Regions from separate parts of the Planococcus rifietoensis genome, predicted to be linked through region 1. Evidence: riboswitches for the same ligand, from Rfam matches in the RefSeq annotation. Region 1 holds a riboswitch; each other region holds the start of a gene.
The links. Region 1 has a riboswitch for S-adenosylmethionine ahead of AUC31_RS01285 (MetQ/NlpA family ABC transporter substrate-binding protein). Riboswitches for the same ligand answer to the same signal wherever they lie in the genome.
Positions count from the first base shown of each region.

Region 2: another riboswitch for S-adenosylmethionine. It lies ahead of AUC31_RS12635 (O-acetylhomoserine aminocarboxypropyltransferase/cysteine synthase family protein); the one in region 1 lies ahead of AUC31_RS01285 (MetQ/NlpA family ABC transporter substrate-binding protein).
Region 3: another riboswitch for S-adenosylmethionine. It lies ahead of AUC31_RS10340 (methionine biosynthesis PLP-dependent protein); the one in region 1 lies ahead of AUC31_RS01285 (MetQ/NlpA family ABC transporter substrate-binding protein).

Region 1 is NZ_CP013659.2:243,522-250,064, reverse strand. It holds gene AUC31_RS01290 (acyl-CoA dehydrogenase family protein) at 1-1,006, opposite strand, end outside; gene AUC31_RS01285 (MetQ/NlpA family ABC transporter substrate-binding protein) at 1,028-1,855, opposite strand; SAM riboswitch class I at 1,967-2,087, opposite strand; gene AUC31_RS01275 (SDR family NAD(P)-dependent oxidoreductase) at 2,689-3,444, shown strand; gene groL (chaperonin GroEL) at 3,527-5,158, opposite strand; gene groES (co-chaperone GroES) at 5,197-5,481, opposite strand; gene AUC31_RS01260 (CPBP family intramembrane glutamic endopeptidase) at 5,678-6,448, shown strand.
Region 2 is NZ_CP013659.2:2,558,397-2,564,939, forward strand. It holds gene AUC31_RS12625 (helix-turn-helix domain-containing protein) at 1-50, shown strand, start outside; gene metX (homoserine O-acetyltransferase MetX) at 108-1,127, opposite strand; gene AUC31_RS12635 (O-acetylhomoserine aminocarboxypropyltransferase/cysteine synthase family protein) at 1,140-2,429, opposite strand; SAM riboswitch class I at 2,532-2,646, opposite strand; SAM riboswitch class I at 2,834-2,946, shown strand; gene AUC31_RS12640 (methionine ABC transporter ATP-binding protein) at 3,079-4,110, shown strand; gene AUC31_RS12645 (methionine ABC transporter permease) at 4,100-4,750, shown strand; gene AUC31_RS12650 (MetQ/NlpA family ABC transporter substrate-binding protein) at 4,836-5,669, shown strand; gene AUC31_RS12655 (M20 family metallopeptidase) at 5,735-6,543, shown strand, end outside.
Region 3 is NZ_CP013659.2:2,064,704-2,071,246, reverse strand. It holds gene AUC31_RS10355 (3-hydroxyacyl-CoA dehydrogenase family protein) at 1-682, shown strand, start outside; gene ystJ (NADP-dependent malic enzyme) at 806-2,017, shown strand; gene AUC31_RS10345 (aminotransferase class I/II-fold pyridoxal phosphate-dependent enzyme) at 2,160-3,332, opposite strand; gene AUC31_RS10340 (methionine biosynthesis PLP-dependent protein) at 3,325-4,449, opposite strand; SAM riboswitch class I at 4,526-4,628, opposite strand; gene AUC31_RS10335 (antibiotic biosynthesis monooxygenase family protein) at 4,826-5,131, shown strand; gene AUC31_RS17870 (hypothetical protein) at 5,128-5,496, shown strand; gene AUC31_RS10325 (cobalamin B12-binding domain-containing protein) at 5,501-6,151, shown strand; gene AUC31_RS10320 (STAS domain-containing protein) at 6,129-6,543, shown strand, end outside.

The DNA.
Region 1 (6,543 bases):
CCAGATCCACGATATCGACAGCTGAATTCGTCACCGCGACTTTCACGGCCCCGAGTTCCGCAGCCATCTGCGAGCGCTGTTCGTCGTCCGATTCATCCCATTGTTTCGCGACGGAATAAAGAAAATGCCGCGCCCGCTGCAACTCCAATTCGATTTGGCCGATCTTTTGTTTCACGTTCGGCAGCTCGATGATCGGCCCGTTCAAGCTATTCGGTGAATAATCTTGCGCAAAATGGATCGCGTAATCCTGTGCCGCTTGGGCGATCCCAAGGTAGCACGCCGGAATATGCAGCAGCCATCCCGCTGGTTGCTTTTTCCCGGGCACGCTGATTTCAACCAAAGCTTTTTCCTCCACATGGACATTCGTCAATACCAAGTCGTGGCTTCCGGTACCGGTCATCGCTACGCTATCCCAGGTTTCGTCGATTGCTATACCGTCAGCCGACCGCGGAATGAGAAAGTAGCCGACTTCTCCGGTCTCTTCAATCACAGCGGTCACGTTGAAGTAATCCAATACCGGCGCCATCGACGTGAACGATTTGCGTCCATCAATGACCCACGAACCGCCAACTTTTCTGGCTGTGGTCGACGGCTTTCCGCCTCTTGTCGGGCTGCCGGTCTGCTTTTCGGTCGCGCAATTATTGATCAAGGCGCCGCGTGCTTTAATGTCATCGAATAAAGCTTCAAGCACCGATTCGTCCCATTTACCGGTCTCGCCCAAATCTTGAACGATGCCCATATGCCAGCCGATCGATAATCCCGTCGACCCGTCCGCGCGGCTAATTGCTTCCTGATAGCGCAGCAACTCAGACAAAGAAATGCCCGCTCCGCCGTATTCTTTCGGAATCGTCAACGCGGGGTAATTGATCGCTTTCAGTTCCTCAAAATTCTCAAATGGAAATTTTCGTTCCAAATCGTTGTGCGCGGCCCGTTCCGTAAACGGCGCGACTGTTTCCTTCAATATGTCCATGCGTTCTTCAAATGTCTTCGCTTTTAAGATATCCATCATTCTTCACCTATCTCCTATCTATTGCGTCCATTCCTCCGTCAAAATGAAGCCGTCGTACTGCTCATTCGACTCGATATATTCCTGGAATTCCTCGGATTCGTAAGCGTCTTTCAAATCTTTCGCCCACTGAGTATCCGCGTTTTCTTCTTCGATCGTCACCACAATCCGATGCTGTTCGGGCGTATTCTCGATTTTCAACGCATCCGTTATCTTGCGGTCCGGCGCATTGGCAATATAATTGCCGTTAACGACGCCAAAATCGATATCCTGTAGCGACACCAGGATCTGCGCTGGGTCTAAGACTTTCAAGTCGAGATCATAATCGGCATTTTCTACTGCGTTCAAATTAAAATCCGTCACGCCTGCATCATCTGACACCGTCACCCATCCGAGTTCCTCCAAGATGCGTACTGCGCGTTCCTGGTTGACCGGATCGTTCGGCAAGCCGACAGTCGAGCCGTCCTTTACCTCATCCAAGGATTGATGATGCACCGAATACAAGCCTTGAGGCGCGCTCGGCACAAAAGCGATCCCCGTCATGTCCATGCCCAATTCCTCGTTGATCCCTTCCATATACGCCGTGCTCTGGAAAATGCTCGCATCGATCGAGCCTTCCTGCATCGCCGGATTCAACTGCATGTTTTGGGAAAAAGTTGTTGTATCCACTTTATACCCTTTCTCCTCCAAAATAGGCAAGATCCCTTCCTTGAATTGCTGCTCATACGTCCCGACGCCAAAGCCGACACGCACTTCTTTCTTGTCCTCCCCTGAAGCTTCCCCGCTATCGCCGCATCCTGCAAGTAGTAACCCAGAAATCCCCAACACACCAATCCAACGCTTGTTCATCTGCCATCTCTCCTTAGTCTTTTTTATTTCGAATGAAACGCTATAATCCTTGCCGCCCAATAGAAAAAGCCCCTCTTCATAAAAAAAGAAGAGAGGCTCACCGTCCGGCTCTTCTCATCTCTCAAATGCTTAGCAGCACCTGCTGGATTTGGCACAGTTTCAAATTGGGCATCCAATCTGTTCCGCTGCCGAAGCTTCAAAGGGCCAGTCCCTCCACTTCTCTGGATAAGAAATTATGTACTCAGAATCAATGCCGAGTAATTTGATATGATTAATACAATAGCAGAGCTTTGATTTCATGGCAATAGCTTGTTTGAAGATCAATTCATTAAAAAAATCCTTTTCACAGTGTGGAAAGGATTTTTAGGCTGTAGAGAAAGTTAAGAAGTCGTATTTTCCGAAGCTTATCGCTCGCTTTCCGTGGGCTCGCGCCCAAGCCTCCTCAGTCGCTTCGCTTCTTGCGGGGTCTCGGTCGTCTCGCTGATCCACAGGAGTCGAGCGAACGCTTCTCCAAATACTAAAATAATCCATTATTTTTTTGATTGTAGAAAAGGTGATCACCTTTTCGATTCATTGTAGATAACGGACTTCATCCTCCTGTGCATCATGTCCAGCTTGCGGAGTTTCCATTAAATATATAAGTTTTATAATTCCTTTGCTGGTAGAAAAATAGTGTATAATCTTCATTTAAGAACTCTCATAATTCCAAATAATCTAAGAAATTCTCAGTTTATAAAATGATGTTTCTTCCACTTCAGGAACCAGCACAATCTCATGAGAGTTTCATTGTTTCTGTACACTTGCTATCTATTCATTTCAATGGAGGGATTCACATGAAGTACACGGTAATCACAGGCGCCAGCTCAGGAATCGGATATGAAGCGGCACTGGCTTTTGCGACACGCGGCAAAAACCTTATTCTTGTGGCAAGAAGGGAAGCCGAGCTCAATAATCTTAAAGAGAAGATTCAAAGCATGAACTCTGAGCTGGACGTCGTCATCAAACCCACCGACCTATCCGAAAGCGAGCAGGTCCATGCACTATACGAAAGCCTCAAAGAATACGATATTGAAACCTTCGTCAACAACGCCGGCTTCGGAAACAGTGCTACCGTCGCTGAGCAGGATGTAACTAAAACGGAAAAGATGCTGCGCGTAAATGTTGAAGCACTCACCACGCTTTCCACTCTTTATGTACGCGACTACGCGGACCAAGAAGGCGCACAGCTCATCAACGTATCATCTGACTTAGGCTACAGACTCGTGCCAAATGCCGTTACATACGCTGCGACCAAATTTTACGTGAGCGCATTTACAGAAGGCCTTGCCCAGGAACTGCAGGATAACGGAGCTCGGTTGAAAGTTAAAATACTCGCGCCATCCATGACCGAAACCGAATTCGTGAAAACGGCGCGGGAACTTGATGACTTCAGCTATGGCGACAATGTGCAAAAGTTCCATACCGCAAAAGAGATGGCACAGTTTATGCTTGAGCTTTACGATAGTGAAAAAGTTCTCGGGAAGGTCAATAGTGAGAGCTATGAGTTTGAGTTGATGGATCCGGTTTTTCAGTATACTTCAAGGAAGTAGAATTCATTGCCCTTGTGATTCAAACACAAAAAATCCCCTCTCACATTATGTGAGAGGGGATTTTTCTAAATGGGCTGATGACTTACATCATGCCGCCCATGCCGCCCATATCAGGCATGCCGCCACCTTGTCCTGCTGGTTCAGGGATGTCGGCGACAACTGCTTCAGTCGTCAAGAACATAGCTGCAACAGATGCTGCGTTTTGCAATGCAGAACGCGTCACTTTCGTTGGATCTACGATGCCTTGTTCAAGCATGTTGACCCATTCGCCTGTTGCTGCGTTGTAGCCGATGCCAACTTCTTCCGTTTTCAGGCGGTGAACGATGATCGAGCCTTCAAGGCCAGCGTTCGTTGCGATTTGGCGAACCGGCTCTTCAAGTGCGCGAAGAACGATGTTGACGCCTGTCGCGACGTCGCCTTCGTGCTGAGCTGCAACTTCCGCCACTTGGTTGTAGACATTGATAAGCGCTGTACCGCCGCCTGCCACGATACCTTCTTCAACCGCTGCGCGTGTTGCATTCAATGCGTCTTCGATGCGCAATTTACGCTCTTTCAATTCTGTTTCAGTTGCTGCGCCGACTTTGATGACTGCAACGCCGCCAGCAAGTTTCGCGAGGCGCTCCTGCAGTTTTTCGCGGTCGAATTCAGAAGTTGTTTCTTCCAATTGGCTGCGGATTTGCGCCACGCGAGCGATGATTTTCTCGGAATCGCCATTGCCTTCAACGATTGTCGTGTTGTCTTTAGAGACAACGACTTTCGCTGCGCGTCCAAGTTGTGCGATGTTTGTGGATTTCAAGTCAAGACCGAGGTCTTCTGTGATCACTTCAGCGCCAGTCAAAGCTGCAATGTCTTCGAGCATCGCTTTTCTGCGGTCGCCGAAGCCAGGAGCTTTAACAGCCACTGCATTGAATGTGCCGCGCAATTTGTTCACGACAAGTGTTGCCAACGCTTCGCCTTCAACATCTTCAGAGATGATGAGGAGCGGTTTGCTTTGCTGAACGACTTGCTCAAGCACTGGAAGGATTTCCTGGATGTTGCCGATTTTCTTGTCAGTGACAAGGATAAACGGGTTTTCAAGAACCGCTTCCATTTTATCGGAATCCGTCACCATGTAAGGAGACTGGTAACCACGGTCGAATTGCATCCCTTCCACAACGTCAAGTTCCGTCGTGAAGCCGCGCGATTCTTCCAATGTGATAACACCATCGTTGCCGACGCGCTCCATTGCTTCTGCGATCAATTTGCCGACTTCCTCGTCGCCTGAAGAAATCGCCGCTACTTGCGCAATCGATTCTTTGCCTTCGATTTGCTGGGAAATGGACTGCAATCCAGTGACTGCGCTTTCCACAGCAAGTTCGATGCCGCGGCGGATGCCCACAGGGTTTGCGCCAGCTGTGACGTTCTTCAAGCCTTCGCGGATCATCGCTTGTGCTAGAACTGTCGCAGTTGTCGTACCGTCACCTGCGATATCGTTCGTTTTGGAAGCAACTTCCGCTACGAGTTTCGCGCCCATGTTTTCAAACGCGTTTTCAAGTTCGATTTCTTTGGCGATGGTTACGCCGTCGTTTGTGATAAGCGGCGTGCCGAATTTCTTCTCAAGCACAACGTTGCGCCCTTTTGGCCCAAGCGTTACTTTGACTGCGTCCGCTAATTTATCTACACCTTGCAGCATCAAGCTGCGTGCATCTTCACTGAACTTAATATCTTTTGCCATGATTCGGTTCCTCCTATATAAATAGAATTTATGCTTATTTAGCCGACAATCGCAAGGATGTCGTTTTCACGTAAAATTAAGTATTCTTTGCCTTCGTATTTCAATTCTGTGCCCGCATATTTCGAAAAGACGACGCGGTCTCCTTCAGTTACGTCCAGCTCTGTGCGCTGTCCGTTTTCACGGATAAGTCCATTCCCTACCGCAATCACTTTGCCTTCCTGCGGCTTTTCCTGCGCCGTTCCTGGCAAGACGATTCCGCTAGATGTCTTTTCTTCCACTTCGACGAGCTCAATGATGACACGATCTCCTAATGGTCTTAACAATTGAAACACCCTCCTCAAATTAAATAGCTTCTAGTCGTTTAGCACTCTCTGTCCTTGAGTGCTAACCCATAGATAAGTTTAATAAAATCTTCAGTTAATTGCAAGCAGAAACCCTAGAGCGTTTTGAATTCTTTGCGCCTTTTTCCGTTAAGCCCTACAATAAAAGGAGCACGTGAAAAGAAAGGAATTTGACTACATGACCTCAACCGATAAAACCGCCTCTTCCCAGAAAGCGAAAGGGTATAAGCGCAAAAATATGCGCACGCCGCTCCTGGTCCTGCTCGTCTTCGTAGCCGTTCAACTCATGCCAATTCTCTTTATCGGCCCGACGCTCGGCTATTTCCGCGACCAAGGACTTGACGATGCCACGGCCCGCGCTTCGACGTCTGGCTGGCTGATCTTCCTGACGATGGGCGTCGGCTTTTTAGTTACAATGATTCTCATCTTGCGCGACCGCAACTTCTTCAATATTTGGAAAGGCAAAAAATCGAGCCTCCCCGCGGCAATCGGCTGGGGCGTCCTCGGCTTTCTGTTGTTGATCATCGGGCAATCGATCGCTGCCATGATTGAAATGGCGATCGGCATCGACCCAGGATCCGCCAATACACAGACACTCGTTCGAATCGCTGAAGTCGTGCCGTACGCGATCATCGCGGTCGTCCTGTTCGGCCCGATCCTCGAAGAACTCGTCTTCCGCCGGGTCGTCTTCGGCTCCTTGAACCAAACGATGAACTTCTGGATCGCCACGGCCATCTCGGCACTCGTCTTCGCACTCGTCCATCTCGAGTTCACGCATCTCCTGCTCTACTTCACGACCGGATTGATCCTGGCAGCCCTTTATCAGCGGACTAAGCGCATCATCACCCCGATCATCGCGCACATCCTGCTAAACGGCTACGTCATGCTCATCCAGCTCAATATGGACAAGATCGAAACCTTCATCAAACAAATGGAAAATCTGCAATAACAACTAATCGCCGCTCCTTTAATGGGACGGCGGTTTTTAATCTCTATAAGAGAAGAATAAGAAGATACCATAGTATTGAAGGTGGCACCAACTGG
Region 2 (6,543 bases), 1.2 Mb from region 1:
GGCGCGCTACGCCAATCCCTGATGATATCGATATTAAAGACGAGGATTGACGAAACGCAAAAAAGATCGGAGCCATTTAGGCTTCGATCTTTTTTTGATGAACAAGTTTATGCTAATACATGGCTTTTGGCATTCACCGTTTTCTGCAACTGGGCTTGTACATGATGGGCCCATTTCTCAAATTCCACCAAAAATCCGTCGTGGCCAAAATCCGTTTCGATTTTCTCCCATTTCGCATTCGGTTGATTTTCGACCCAAGGAATCATCAATTCTCCCGGGTACAATAAATCGTGGCTATAGGAAATCGATAACAGCTCTGCGGCTAATTCCGCCTCTTCCACATCGTGTGTGTTCATGGCTTTCAGCAAAATGAGATAACTATTCGGGTCAAAGCGTCCTGCCAATTTACGCCCCTGGTAATCCAAATAGGATTGAACTTCAAATTCTTCCCCGCAGCGCGAACGGCCGAAGCGGCCATTGAATAATTGACTGCTCCGGTATGTCACCATGCCGGCCATGCGCGCGATTTCGAATCCTTTCAGCCTGGTTTCCGGATGATAATTGCCTGATTGGAACTCGGGATCGTTTTCGATTGCCTGGATGCCGATGTGATTGAATGCCACACCATAATCTCCATAATATGGCGTTACGGCAAGTGCAATGGCCGTATCCAGAAACTCTGGATAGAGCTTTGCCCATTCCAAGGTTTTCATGCCACCGAGCGAACCGCCGATCACCGCTGCCAAATGGTTGATGCCCAAAGCTTCCAGGGCTTTTCGTTCCGCTCTCACCATGTCCCGGATGGTCAGTTCAGGAAATGACGCTCGGTAAGGTTCACCGGTTTCCGGGTTGATCGAAAGCGGGCCGGTCGAACCGTTGCAGCCGCCGAGTACATTGAACGTGATGGCTTGGAACTGCCCGGTATCCACCGCTTTTCCTGGGCCGATCAGCCCTGCCCACCAGCCTGGTTGATCTGCAGTTCCCACTGCATATTGATCGCCCGTCAGCGCATGGCAAACCAGAATCGCCGGCGCAGAACTGTCTCCGACGCGTTCATACGCCAATTCCACTTCGCGCAATAGTTGACCTGATTCAAGTTTTAGCTGGCCGATGGATACTGTCGTCATCCGAATCCCTCCTTACGCGTTCTCGAGTACTGCCGCTTGGATCGCTTGCTCCAAATCAGCGATTAAATCTTCGTGGTTTTCCAATCCTACAGACAAACGGATCAATTCTTCCGTAACGCCTGAATTTTTCAGTTCTTCTGCTGTCAATTGCTGGTGAGTTGTTGACGCCGGGTGGATGATCAATGATTTGGCATCACCGACATTCGCCACGTGCGACCATAAATTAACGCCATCGATTACTTTGCGGCCGGCTTCCCGTCCGCCTTTGATGCCGAAGTTGACGATCGAACCATAGCTGTCTTTCAAATATTTATCAGCAAGTGCTTTGGATGGATGTCCTTCGAGGCCAAGGTAATTGACCCACTCGACTTGCGGATGGTCTTTCAAATATTCAGCGACCTTTTGCGCATTCGTCGCGTGGCGTGGAATCCGCAGATGCAAGGTTTCAAGTCCCTGAAGCAGTGCATGGGCGCTGTCCGCACTGAGCGACGGGCCGAAATCGCGCAATAGCTGGACGCGTAATTTCGTCGCGAATGCCGCTTCCGGCACATCAATTCCGAAACGGATGCCATGGTAGGTTTCATCCGGCTCCGTGTAATTCGGGAAGCGCGGATTGTCCCAGTTGAACCGTCCGGCATCAACCGCTACGCCGCCGATTGTCGTTCCGTGCCCGCCGATCCATTTCGTAGCGGAATGGATGACCACGTCTGCACCGAATTCGATCGGGTTGCTGACGAAAGGCGATGCGAATGTATTATCGATCAACAGCGGAACCCCGTTTTCATGGGCGATATTAGCTACCCGCTCGACGTCGAACACGTTCAAGCTTGGATTTCCGATGATTTCACCGAACAAGGCTTTCGTCTTGTCGGTAATCGCTGCACGGAAATTTTCAGGATCGGTGGCATCGACGAATTTTACGTTAATGCCGTAGCGCGGCAATGTGTTGGCGAATAAATTGTAAGTTCCACCGTATAGGTTGCTATCAGCAATGATTTCATCTCCCGCTTCAGCTACATTCAATACTGAGAATGCAATGGCTGCCATTCCTGATGACAAAGCCACTGCAGCGGTCCCGCCTTCAAGAAGTGCGACGCGCTGTTCGAACACATCAACTGTTGGATTCATGATGCGCGAATAGATATTGCCTGTCTCTTTCAAGCCAAATAGGTTTTGTGCGTGCTCGGTATCTTTGAATACATAAGAAGTCGTTTTATGGACCGGTACGCCGCGAGCGCCAGTCACTGGATCTGGTTCTTGGCCACCGTGTAATAGAAGAGTTTCTGGTTTGAAGTTTGTCATTGTCAATTCCTCCTGTTTTTTGTAATAGTTTTGTTCGGTATGAGGAGGACACAAAAAGACCCTCTTCAGAAAGAAGAGGGCCGTTATATACGGATTTGCCTCCTCTTATCTTTCAGCGACGCAAATGCGCGCTGTAGGATTTAGCACCTTTCCAGACATGAGCCTGTTGGTTGCCGGGCATCGTAGGGCCTATTCCCTCCGCCTCTCGTGATAAGAGTATTCAGTTATTTTTTTGCTTGTGGAAAAGTATAGAGGACAGCCCTGGTTAAAGTCAAGGATATTTTTCTAAAAATTTTAACTACTATAAGTAGCTTATCTCCCGAAAAAAAACTACGTCAAAGCTGTTGACTTTTTCGCTATTTCGAAATAGAGTAGGAATCACGAATTGAATAGCTTACATCACTTTCTTATCCAGAGAAATCGAGGGACAGGCCCTATGACGTTTCGGCAGCAGATTCGCAAATCAGCGAAAACTGTGCTAATTCCTGCAAATGCTTCGGCATTTGGAAGATGAGAATGAGATGGTTTCATATTTTGGAGCCCTCTTTTTTCTTGCGTATAAGAAAAAAGAGGGCTTTTTGTTGTTATTTCAAGAAAGTGTTCGTTCGCACTCATTCGAATCGTTATTTGCAGCCACAGGAGGGACACCATGATTCAATTTGAAGCAGTCAAGAAAACTTACGTATCCGGCAAGCAAGAAGTCCATGCGCTCAACGGCATTGATTTGACCGTCGAGACCGGGGAAATTTACGGCGTCATCGGATTTAGCGGCGCAGGGAAAAGCTCGTTGATCCGCACGGTGAATTTGCTCGAGCGCCCATCAACAGGACGCGTGCTCATCCATGGAGAGGACATTTCCACTTTAAGCGCACGCAAAATCCGCGATACACGAAAAGACATCGGCATGATCTTCCAGCATTTCAATTTGCTGAACTCGAAAACCGTACACCATAATATCGCGATGCCGCTGATTCTCGCCAAGACACCAAAAGCGGAAATTGACCGAAAAGTGGCGGAACTATTGGAGTTTGTCGGGCTTGCCGACCAAGCGAAAAAATACCCGGATCAATTATCCGGCGGGCAAAAGCAGCGCATCGGCATTGCAAGAGCACTCGCCACCAACCCGTCCATACTGCTATGCGATGAAGCAACGTCAGCGCTCGACCCGCAGACGACCCAGTCCATCCTGGATCTGCTGCGCCGCATCAACCAGGAATACAACATCACCATCTTGCTCATCACCCACGAGATGGGCGTCATCCGGGAAATCTGCGACAAAGTGGCCGTTCTCGAAGAAGGACGTGTCATCGAACAAGGCAGCGTATTTGAAGTGTTTACCAATCCCCAGCACGCGACGACGAAACGTTTCGTCCGTTCTGTCATGAACGATGAATTGCCAGATTCGCTCCTTGAGCAAATCCGCCACAACGACGGGACACGCCCAATCTACCGGGTGCAGTTTACCGGGAATTCAGTCGGCCAGCCATTCATGTCACGGGTTTCACGCGAATTCCAGCTCGATTTGAATGTTTTGTTCGGCAACATTACAGAACTTCAAGGCATTCCATACGGCAACTTGATTGTGGAGTTCGACGGCGCTCATGCAGAAATCGACCGCGCACTCGCCTCGATCCGAAACGATAACATCCAAGTAGAGGAGGTGCAGCAACATGCAGGTTGATCAATCGCAAATTCTAGAAGCTTTATGGGAGACGCTTTACATGACGGGTGCATCATTCGTTTTCTCGCTCTTCATCGGCTTGCCGCTCGGCATCTTGCTGGTCGTCACACGAAAAGGCCACCTGCTCGAAAATGAAGCCGTATTTAACGTATTGAACATCGTCATCAATATCTTCCGTTCGGTTCCGTTCATCATCTTGATGGTCGCCATCATTCCACTAACGCGCATCATTGTCGGCACATCGATCGGCACAGCCGCAGCCATCGTGCCATTGGTATTTTATGCTGGGCCTTACATCGCCCGACTCATCGAGAATTCATTGCTCGAAGTCGATAAAGGCGTCATCGAAGCAGCCCAGGCGATGGGCGCTTCTCCCGGCCAGATCATTTTCCGCTTCCTTATCCCGGAAGCGCTCAGCTCCCTTGTCCTCGCATTGACCATCGCTATCGTCGGCTTGATCGGCGCATCCGCAATGGCTGGCGCGATTGGAGGCGGCGGACTCGGCGACTTGGCCATCACTTACGGATATCAGCGCTTCGACACGGTGGTCATGCTCTTGACTGTTGCCATTCTGGTCGTCCTTGTCCAAGGCGTTCAATCACTCGGCAACCTCATGTCCCGCAGAGTACGCCGGAGCTAAGTCCTTTAATTCACGTTAAACAAACTCAATAAGGTGGTTCATTCACCAGCACCACTACTTTAAAAACCCATTGGAGGATTTCATCATGAAAAAAATTACAGCTCTTTTAGCAACAGCAGGCATTGCCGCGCTTCTCGGCGCATGTGGAGACGATAGCTCAGCCGGCGAAACCACGAAAGTGACACTTGGTATCAGTGGATCGGACACGACCATTTGGGATTATGTCGGCGACAAAGCCGCTGAAGAAGGCATCGAGCTCGACATCATCACGTTCTCGGATTATGTGGCGCCTAACTTGGCACTCGCTGAAGGCGAACTCGACTTGAATGCCTTCCAGACCATCTCGTATTTCGATGAGTTTGTCGAAGAGCATAATGTCGACATCGTGCCGATCGGCTCTACCGTCATTGCGCCGATGGGCTTGTATTCCGATAAATACGAATCGATCGAAGAACTTCCAGAAGGCGCCCAAATCGCGATGCCGAATGAAGCAACCAACATGGGCCGTGCACTCCTCTTGCTCGATGAATCCGGGCTCATCACGTTATCCGACGATGCCGGGTTGACTGGAACGGAAGAAGACATCATCGACAACCCGAAAAACATTGAAGTTGTCCCGATGACTTCCGCCCATACGCCGCGCGCTATGGCTGACGTCGCTGCTTCCATCGTCAACAACGGCATTGCAGTGGATGCAGGATTGAATCCGACAGAAGATCCAATTGCCCGTGAAAGCGATACGGCAAAACCTTATATCAACTTGATCGCCGCGCAAAAAGGCCAGGAAGATAACGAAGCGTATCAGCGCATCGTTGAATTGTACCAGGAAGAAGACACAGCTGAATTTGTCATCGAGCACACAGAAGGCGCTCAAATCCCGACTTTTGTTTCGGTTGAAGAATTAGTCGATTACCAATAAGAAAACAAACGATTTGCAATTGCATGCTGTTAAAAAAAGAAATTTCATTTGAGGGGGACGATTACATGACCATCATTAGCGAAGCGCGCGAGACGATTACGGAATCGATCGACAAGAACCGTGCACAGTATTTACGCATCAGCCATGCCATCCATGAAAATCCGGAAATTGGCAACGAAGAAGTGTTCGCGAGCGGACTGTTGACCGGATTGCTTGAAGAAGCCGGATTCCAGGTGGAAGACGGTGTCGCTGGCCACCACACTGCCTTTTACGCGGTCCGCGACAGCCAAAAGCCAGGGCCGACCATCGCGTTTCTTGCTGAATACGACGCCTTGCCGGGCATCGGCCATGCATGCGGACACAATATTATCGGCACGACCAGTGTCGCAGCCGCAATTGCGCTCAGTAAAACCTTGGAATTCACCGGCGGGCGCGTCGTCGTCCTCGGCACCCCCGCTGAAGAAGGCGGGCCGAATGGCAGCGCGAAAGGAAGTTTCGTCAAACACGGACTTCTTGAAAAAATCGATGCTGCATTGATGCTTCACCCCTCTGGAAACTCAGCGGTTACAGGCCCATCACTTGCTGTGGATCCCTTAAGTTTTCATTTCTACGGCAAGCCGGCCCATGCTGCCGGGTCTCCTGAAAAAGGCATCAACGCTCTCGATGCCGTGCTCCAATTGTTTAATGGCATCAATGCCCTTCGCCAGCAATTGCCGGATGATGCACGTGTACACGGCATCATCACTCATGGCGGCGACGCGCCGAATATCATCCCGGAATATGCCTCTGCCCGCTTCTATATCCGCGGCGATTCTTGGAAAAAAACAGCCGAGACGGCGAAAAAAGTACGTGCCATCGCTGAAGGTGCAGCCCT
Region 3 (6,543 bases), 1.7 Mb from region 1:
CATCGAAGCCGTGCCAGAAAACATGGTACTGAAGCATCAAATCTACCGGCAGCTAGAGGAACTTGTGGCCACCGATATAATCATTGCGAGCAATAGCTCAGGGCTGATGCCGACTGCGCTTGCCGAAGAGATGAAGCATCCGGAACGGTTCGTGTTGACGCATTTCTGGAATCCGGCACATTTAATCCCACTCGTGGAAATCGTCGGCGGCGAGAAGACTGATGAACAAACTTTGCAGCAAACGAAAGCACTGATTGAGCAGATGAACAAGCAAGCTGTACTGTTGAAAAAAGAGCTGCCGGGCTTTATCGGAAACCGACTTCAGTTTGCCTTATTCCGTGAAGCGCAAGCTTTACTGGATGCGGGGGTGGCGTCGAAAGAAGATATCGATGCAGCCGTCACATACAGCATCGGCAGGCGCTTGCCGGTGACCGGGCCGCTGCAGACAGCAGATCTCGGCGGTTTGGACATTTTTTATGCGATTTCAGATTATCTGTTCGAAGACCTATCGACAGATCGCAAACCGGGCCGCACACTGAGCGCGTTAGCTGGAAACGGCGAACTTGGCGCCAAGACAGGAAGTGGCTTTTACGACTGGCCGGAAGTGCAATCGAAAGCTGTGCAAGCGAAGCGGGAGGAAGCATTGATCCACTTTCTTAAACAGGATATGGAAAAAGAGTAATGGAACCTCACTATTTCTCTATCAGCCTAAAGTCTGAAATTAATCAGAATTATAAGAAAAGTCTTTCAATTTAATGAGGAGTCGATATAATAAACAATTATAATCAAAAGGGAGATGAGGCAAATGACCGATCTGAAAACCGATTCGCTGAACTTGCATAGAAGACATCAAGGGAAATTGGAGATTCGTTCAAAAGTGGCTGTGGAAAACGAGAGGGATTTAAGCCTCGCCTACTCTCCTGGCGTAGCCGCACCGTGTCGCGAAATTCATGCCGATCCAAGCAAAGTGCATGAATACACGATGAAGGGCAATACGGTAGCGGTCATTACAGACGGCACAGCGGTGCTTGGGCTCGGCAATATCGGCCCGCAAGCAGCGCTTCCGGTCATGGAAGGAAAAGCTTTATTGTTCAAGGAATTTGCCGGTGTGGATGCATTCCCAATCTGCCTGGATACGACAGATGCCGAAGAAATCATCCGAACCGTCAAATTGCTCGAACCTGGCTTTGGCGGCGTCAATCTGGAAGACATTGCCGCCCCGACTTGCTTCATCGTGGAGCAGCGCCTGAAACAGGAAATGAACATCCCGGTATTCCATGATGACCAGCATGGCACTGCCATTGTTACGCTTGCCGGACTGATCAACTCATTGAAATTGGTCGAAAAGGAAATCGAAGACGTGAAAGTGGTCGTGAATGGCGCCGGTGCGGCAGGCATCGCCATCGTCAAATTACTGGCGAAATTCGGGTTTGGCCATATCGTCATGTGCGACACAAAAGGCGCGATATACAACGGACGCCCGAATGGCATGAATCCCTTCAAGGCGGAAGTTGCGGAAATGAGCAATTATCAGATGGAACAAGGGCAGTTGGCGGATGTCATTGTCGGTGCTGACGTTTTTGTCGGCGTATCGGCAGAAGGCGCATTGACGGAAAGCATGGTGCGTTCGATGAATGAAGATCCGGTCATCTTCGCGATGGCGAACCCGAATCCGGAAATCTTGCCGCATGCCGCGAAATCAGCCGGTGCGCGGGTCATCGGAACAGGGCGTTCCGATTTTGCTAACCAGGTCAATAATGTGCTGGCGTTTCCCGGGTTGTTCCGCGGCGCCCTTGATGTACAGGCAAGCGATATCAATGACGCAATGAAAATCGCAGCGGTTGAAGCGATCGCCGCCTTGATCGCCACCCATGAACTTCACGAAGATTATGTGATACCGAAGCCGTTCGACCCGCGTGTAGCACAGGCGGTCGCCGAAGCAGTCTCTAGGGCTGCCGAAGAAACGGGCGTTGCCAAAGTATCGCTCAAAGAGCCTGCCCAGCAGATTGTCTTATGATAAATAGAAGAAAGCCTGAATTCCCCTCCCCCTGGAATTCAGGCTTTCTTAGGTTTAGCGGCAAGTACAAAGGCATGAAAAAAAGACTGTCCGGTTTCGTCAATTCGATAACGAGCCGGACGGTCTTTTTGAATGAGCACGATCAATCAGCGACACTCAGTCCTTTAGCGATCGCGATTTTTTCGAGTGCTTGGCTGAAATCGTTGATCAAGTCATCGGGATGCTCGAGTCCTGCGGAAAAGCGCAGAACCCCATCGGTGATGCCGCGCTTTTCGCGTTCAGCGGGCGGCATTGCGGCATGGGACATTGTAGCCGGGTAGGACAGGATCGATTCGACAGCGCCAAGGCTGACGGCGAACACAGGAATTTCCAAAGCATCTACGAGAATGCGGGCGGCGTCCTTATCTGCTAGGCGGAATGACAGCACACAGCCTGCGTGGCTAGCCTGACGCTTATGGATCGGGTTTCCGGGATGGAACGAGAAGCCGGGATAATAGACTTCTTCGACAAGCGGGTGCCTATGCAGATACTCGGCAATGCGTGCGGTCGTCTCGCCGGATTGTTTTGTGCGGGCGCCGAGCGTTTTGATGCCTTGGATCAATGTATAGGAATCCTGTGCGCCGAGCACAGATCCGAATGTATTTTGGATGAATGCCAATTGTTCCCCAAGCCCAGCATCTTTTGTTACCGCAAGGCCAGCGGTGATGTCGCTATGACCGGAGAGGAACTTCGTCGCGCTGTGGAGCACGATATCCGCACCGAGTTCGAGCGGATTCTGATATAGCGGTGTCATGAACGTGTTGTCGACGAAAGTCATGGCATCGTTTGCTTTGGCTAGTTTCGCAGCCATTTCGATATCGGTAATTTTCATGACGGGATTGGAAGGCGTTTCAATGTATACCACTTTCGTGTTCGGCTGGAACGCTGCGGCTACTTCGCCAAGGTCGGTCATGTCGACGAACGTGTAATCGACTTTGAATTTTTCCAGCACTTCCGTAATGAAGCGATAAGTGCCGCCGTAAACATCTTCCGAGACCAGCACATGATCACCGGCTTTCAACAGCATGAAGGCCGATGAGATGGCTGCCATGCCGGAAGAAAAGGCCAAGCCCCGCGCACCGCCTTCAAGTTTGGCGATCGTTTCTTCAAGCGATTTGCGCGTTGGGTTGCCGGAGCGGCTGTAATCAAACGGACCGAACGAATCGATGCTTTCCTGATGGAAAGTCGATGATAAATAAATCGGCACATTGACTGCGCCCGTTAATGGATCAATGCCTGCTGAATGGATCAATTTCGTCTCGCGTCGTTCACTCATGGGAAACGACCTCCTTTTCCAGTTTGGCCAAGGCTTGTGACAAATCAGCGATCAAATCTTCTGCCTGCTCGACGCCTACAGAGAAGCGGAGCAGGCGGTTACAGACGCCGCGTGCCGTGCGTTCTGCGACCGGCATATCGGCGTGGGTCTGCGTCGCGGGATACGTGATGAAACTTTCCACACCGCCGAGACTCTCGGCGAATGTGATGAGCGACAGGTTCTCGAGAAATGTCCCGACCCATTGTTCTTCGCGCAGGCGGAACGACAGCATGCCGCCTTTTCCAGGGTATAGTACGTCTGTCACGGTCTCTTGAGTTTCCAGAAAACGGGCGAGTTCTTTAGCGTTCGCTTCGTGCTGGCGCATGCGCAGCGGCAAGGTTTTCAAGCCGCGGATCAACAGCCAGGAATCGAGCGGCGACAGCACTGCGCCGGCTGAGTTATGGGCGTTGAAAAGCTGCTCGCATAAATCCTCGCCTTTTGCGGCGACTAGCCCAGCAAGCACATCGTTATGGCCGCCGATGTATTTGGTGGCGCTATGGAGCACGATATCGGCGCCGATTGCGAGCGGCTGCTGGAGAAAGGGCGTCAAAAAGGTATTGTCGACGATCAGCAAAAGCTTGTGGCGTTTCGCCAATTGTGCATACAATTCCAAATCGATCTCCTGCATCAATGGGTTGGTTGGGGTTTCAATGAAAATCGCTTTTGTCTTGTCAGTGATTTTCGCTTCAGCTGTTTTCGGATCGATGAAGGAATCGTAAACGGGGCGGATATGGTATTTCTCTTCATATTGTTCCAGCAGGCGGTAGGTGCCGCCATAAATATCTTCAGGAAGCAAAATTTCATCGTTCGGACGGAACAGGGAGAGGACCAGCTGGATCGCGGCCATTCCAGAACTGCAGGCAAAGCCTGCGTCGCCGCCTTCTAAATTCGCGATCCCTTCTTCGAGAAGCTGGCGTGTCGGATTTTTCGTCCGTGTATAATCATAGCCTGTGGATTTGCCAAGGCCTTCGTGTTCGTAGGCGGTAGAAAGATAAATCGGGGGATTGACCGCCCCGGTGCGTTGGTCGCTGCGGTTGCCGAGTTGTACCAGGCGTGTTTCTAAGCTATGTTGTGTCATGATCCTCATCCTTTCAAATCAAAAAGCAGGGGCTTTCTTCTATGATAAGAAGAAAGCCCCTGCCGTATATGCTATCTTCTCATCTACTAGGCTTCACCTATTGGAATTAGCACCGTGACAAACACGTCCGGTTGCTGAGACTTCACAGGGCCAAATCCCTCCATCTCTCTCGATAAGAATCATTTTATATAGTTGTGGTTGGTTGATGTTTTCCATCATACGGCAATTACTTTCGAAACACAAGCGGAATATTGAAAATAGTCTTATAAATGTCCCAGAGTCGCTCGCTTTTATTCCGGAAGCTGAAATGGTATGCTGAGGTATACTTTTATCCTGCCCAGCTTATACAAAGCTAGTTGCAAAGGGGTTCTGAATTATGTACATCGTCACATCGACCGTCATTGTGCCTGAAGATAAAGTGCAAGACGTCATAGAAATATACCAAAAACGATCGCGCCGTGTAGACCAGGCGGAAGGCTTCACTTCATTCCGGCTGATCCAAAACACGAAAAAGCGCCATGAATTGACCGTCCACTTGGAATGGCAATCCAAACAAGCCTACATGAACTGGGTCAAGAGCCAGGAGTTCAAGGAAATCCATGATTTGGAGAAGAATTATCCAGACCAGGAACTCGCGGGCATCGTCCCGAAAGTCCATCAATACGAAGTGGTGGCCGAATGAACCAGAAACAAAAACAGCAAATCGCGACCGACACGGCAGACGGTATATACGAAGCGTACCCGAATTTATGGGAACGTTTCGGCGATAAGGGATATGAACATACCGTCAAAGACAATCATCACCACTTGGATTACCTCGAAACCGCGTGGGAGCTGCAAAGCGAGCAATCCTTTCTAGACTATGCACTCTGGCTCGAGACGGTGCTCGTGAGCCGCAATGTCGAAACTGCGCTCATCATCGATAATTTTCAGCGGCTTATCGAAATTGTGCCGCGCTATACCGAAACAACGCAAGGAGATTTCATGCGGGGCTGCCTCGATCGCGCAGTCCGGTTATTGGAGCTCCCTCCACATAAAAGGGGCTGATCAAATGAACGAGTCAACACAGCTTTCGGATCTTTTCCTGCAGGGGCAGGAAGAGGAAGCTTTAAAATATGTCCAGGCTTTCCTGGAAAGCCATTCACATGAACAGCTCTACGGCGAACTTCTGACGCCGGCGATGTACCGCATCGGGGAATTATGGGAACAAAATGAAATATCGGTAGCGGAAGAGCACTTGGCAACCGCTGTTTGCGATTTTGTCTTGTCCGCTACGGAGCTGCGCAATAAAGATAAGGATGGCCGTAAAAAAGCGATGATCTTTGGCCCAGAAGGCGAAGAGCATTATATCGGACTTAAGATGGTCGCGGCGATGTTCCGTGAAGAGGGCTATGATGTCCGCTATATGGGACCGAATTTGCCGCTCGATTCAGCACTCGAATTGGCCGGTGAATGGCAGCCCGATGTTGTTGCATTGTCGGGTGCACTTGCACACCGCTTGCCGGTTTTGAAAACCTACGCCGAAGCTTTCTCTAAGGTGGACTCAAATCCAGCCGTCCTGATTGGCGGCAGGGCCGTCACTTTGTCGAGCTTTGCTGATTTGCGTATAAAAGGAGCGGTCGTCGTCCGGGAACTTGGTGCGCTCAGGGAATGGATCCGCACTGGAAAGGGGTCGAACGATGACACGCTCTCCACTGGCTGAATGGCCGCTTCCGGCTTTTCAATTAAACAATAGCTTTGCGGTCGTCGATTATTCCCAAGAGGCAGAACAGCTTTTCGGAAAACCAAAAAGATTTTTTGAATTACTCGATGAAGGCAGCCACGCCAAAGCGGAACGCTTGCTGAAAACACGCGGCAGCAAAAAACCTATCGAATTGAATTTCACCACAGCAGCTGGCTTCTTCTTGGCGGACGTCTATTACCGCTGGGATAGCGACTTTTCACTGAATCTTGTACTGGTGCCAAAAGATGACCAAATGGCTGCCATCACGGCTCAATTGATTCGCTTGCGGGGCCGCTTGAAAGAAACGGATTATGAATTGCTCAAGGAAAAAGAACGGTCGGATGCGCTGCTGGATAAAGTGCGTGAACTTT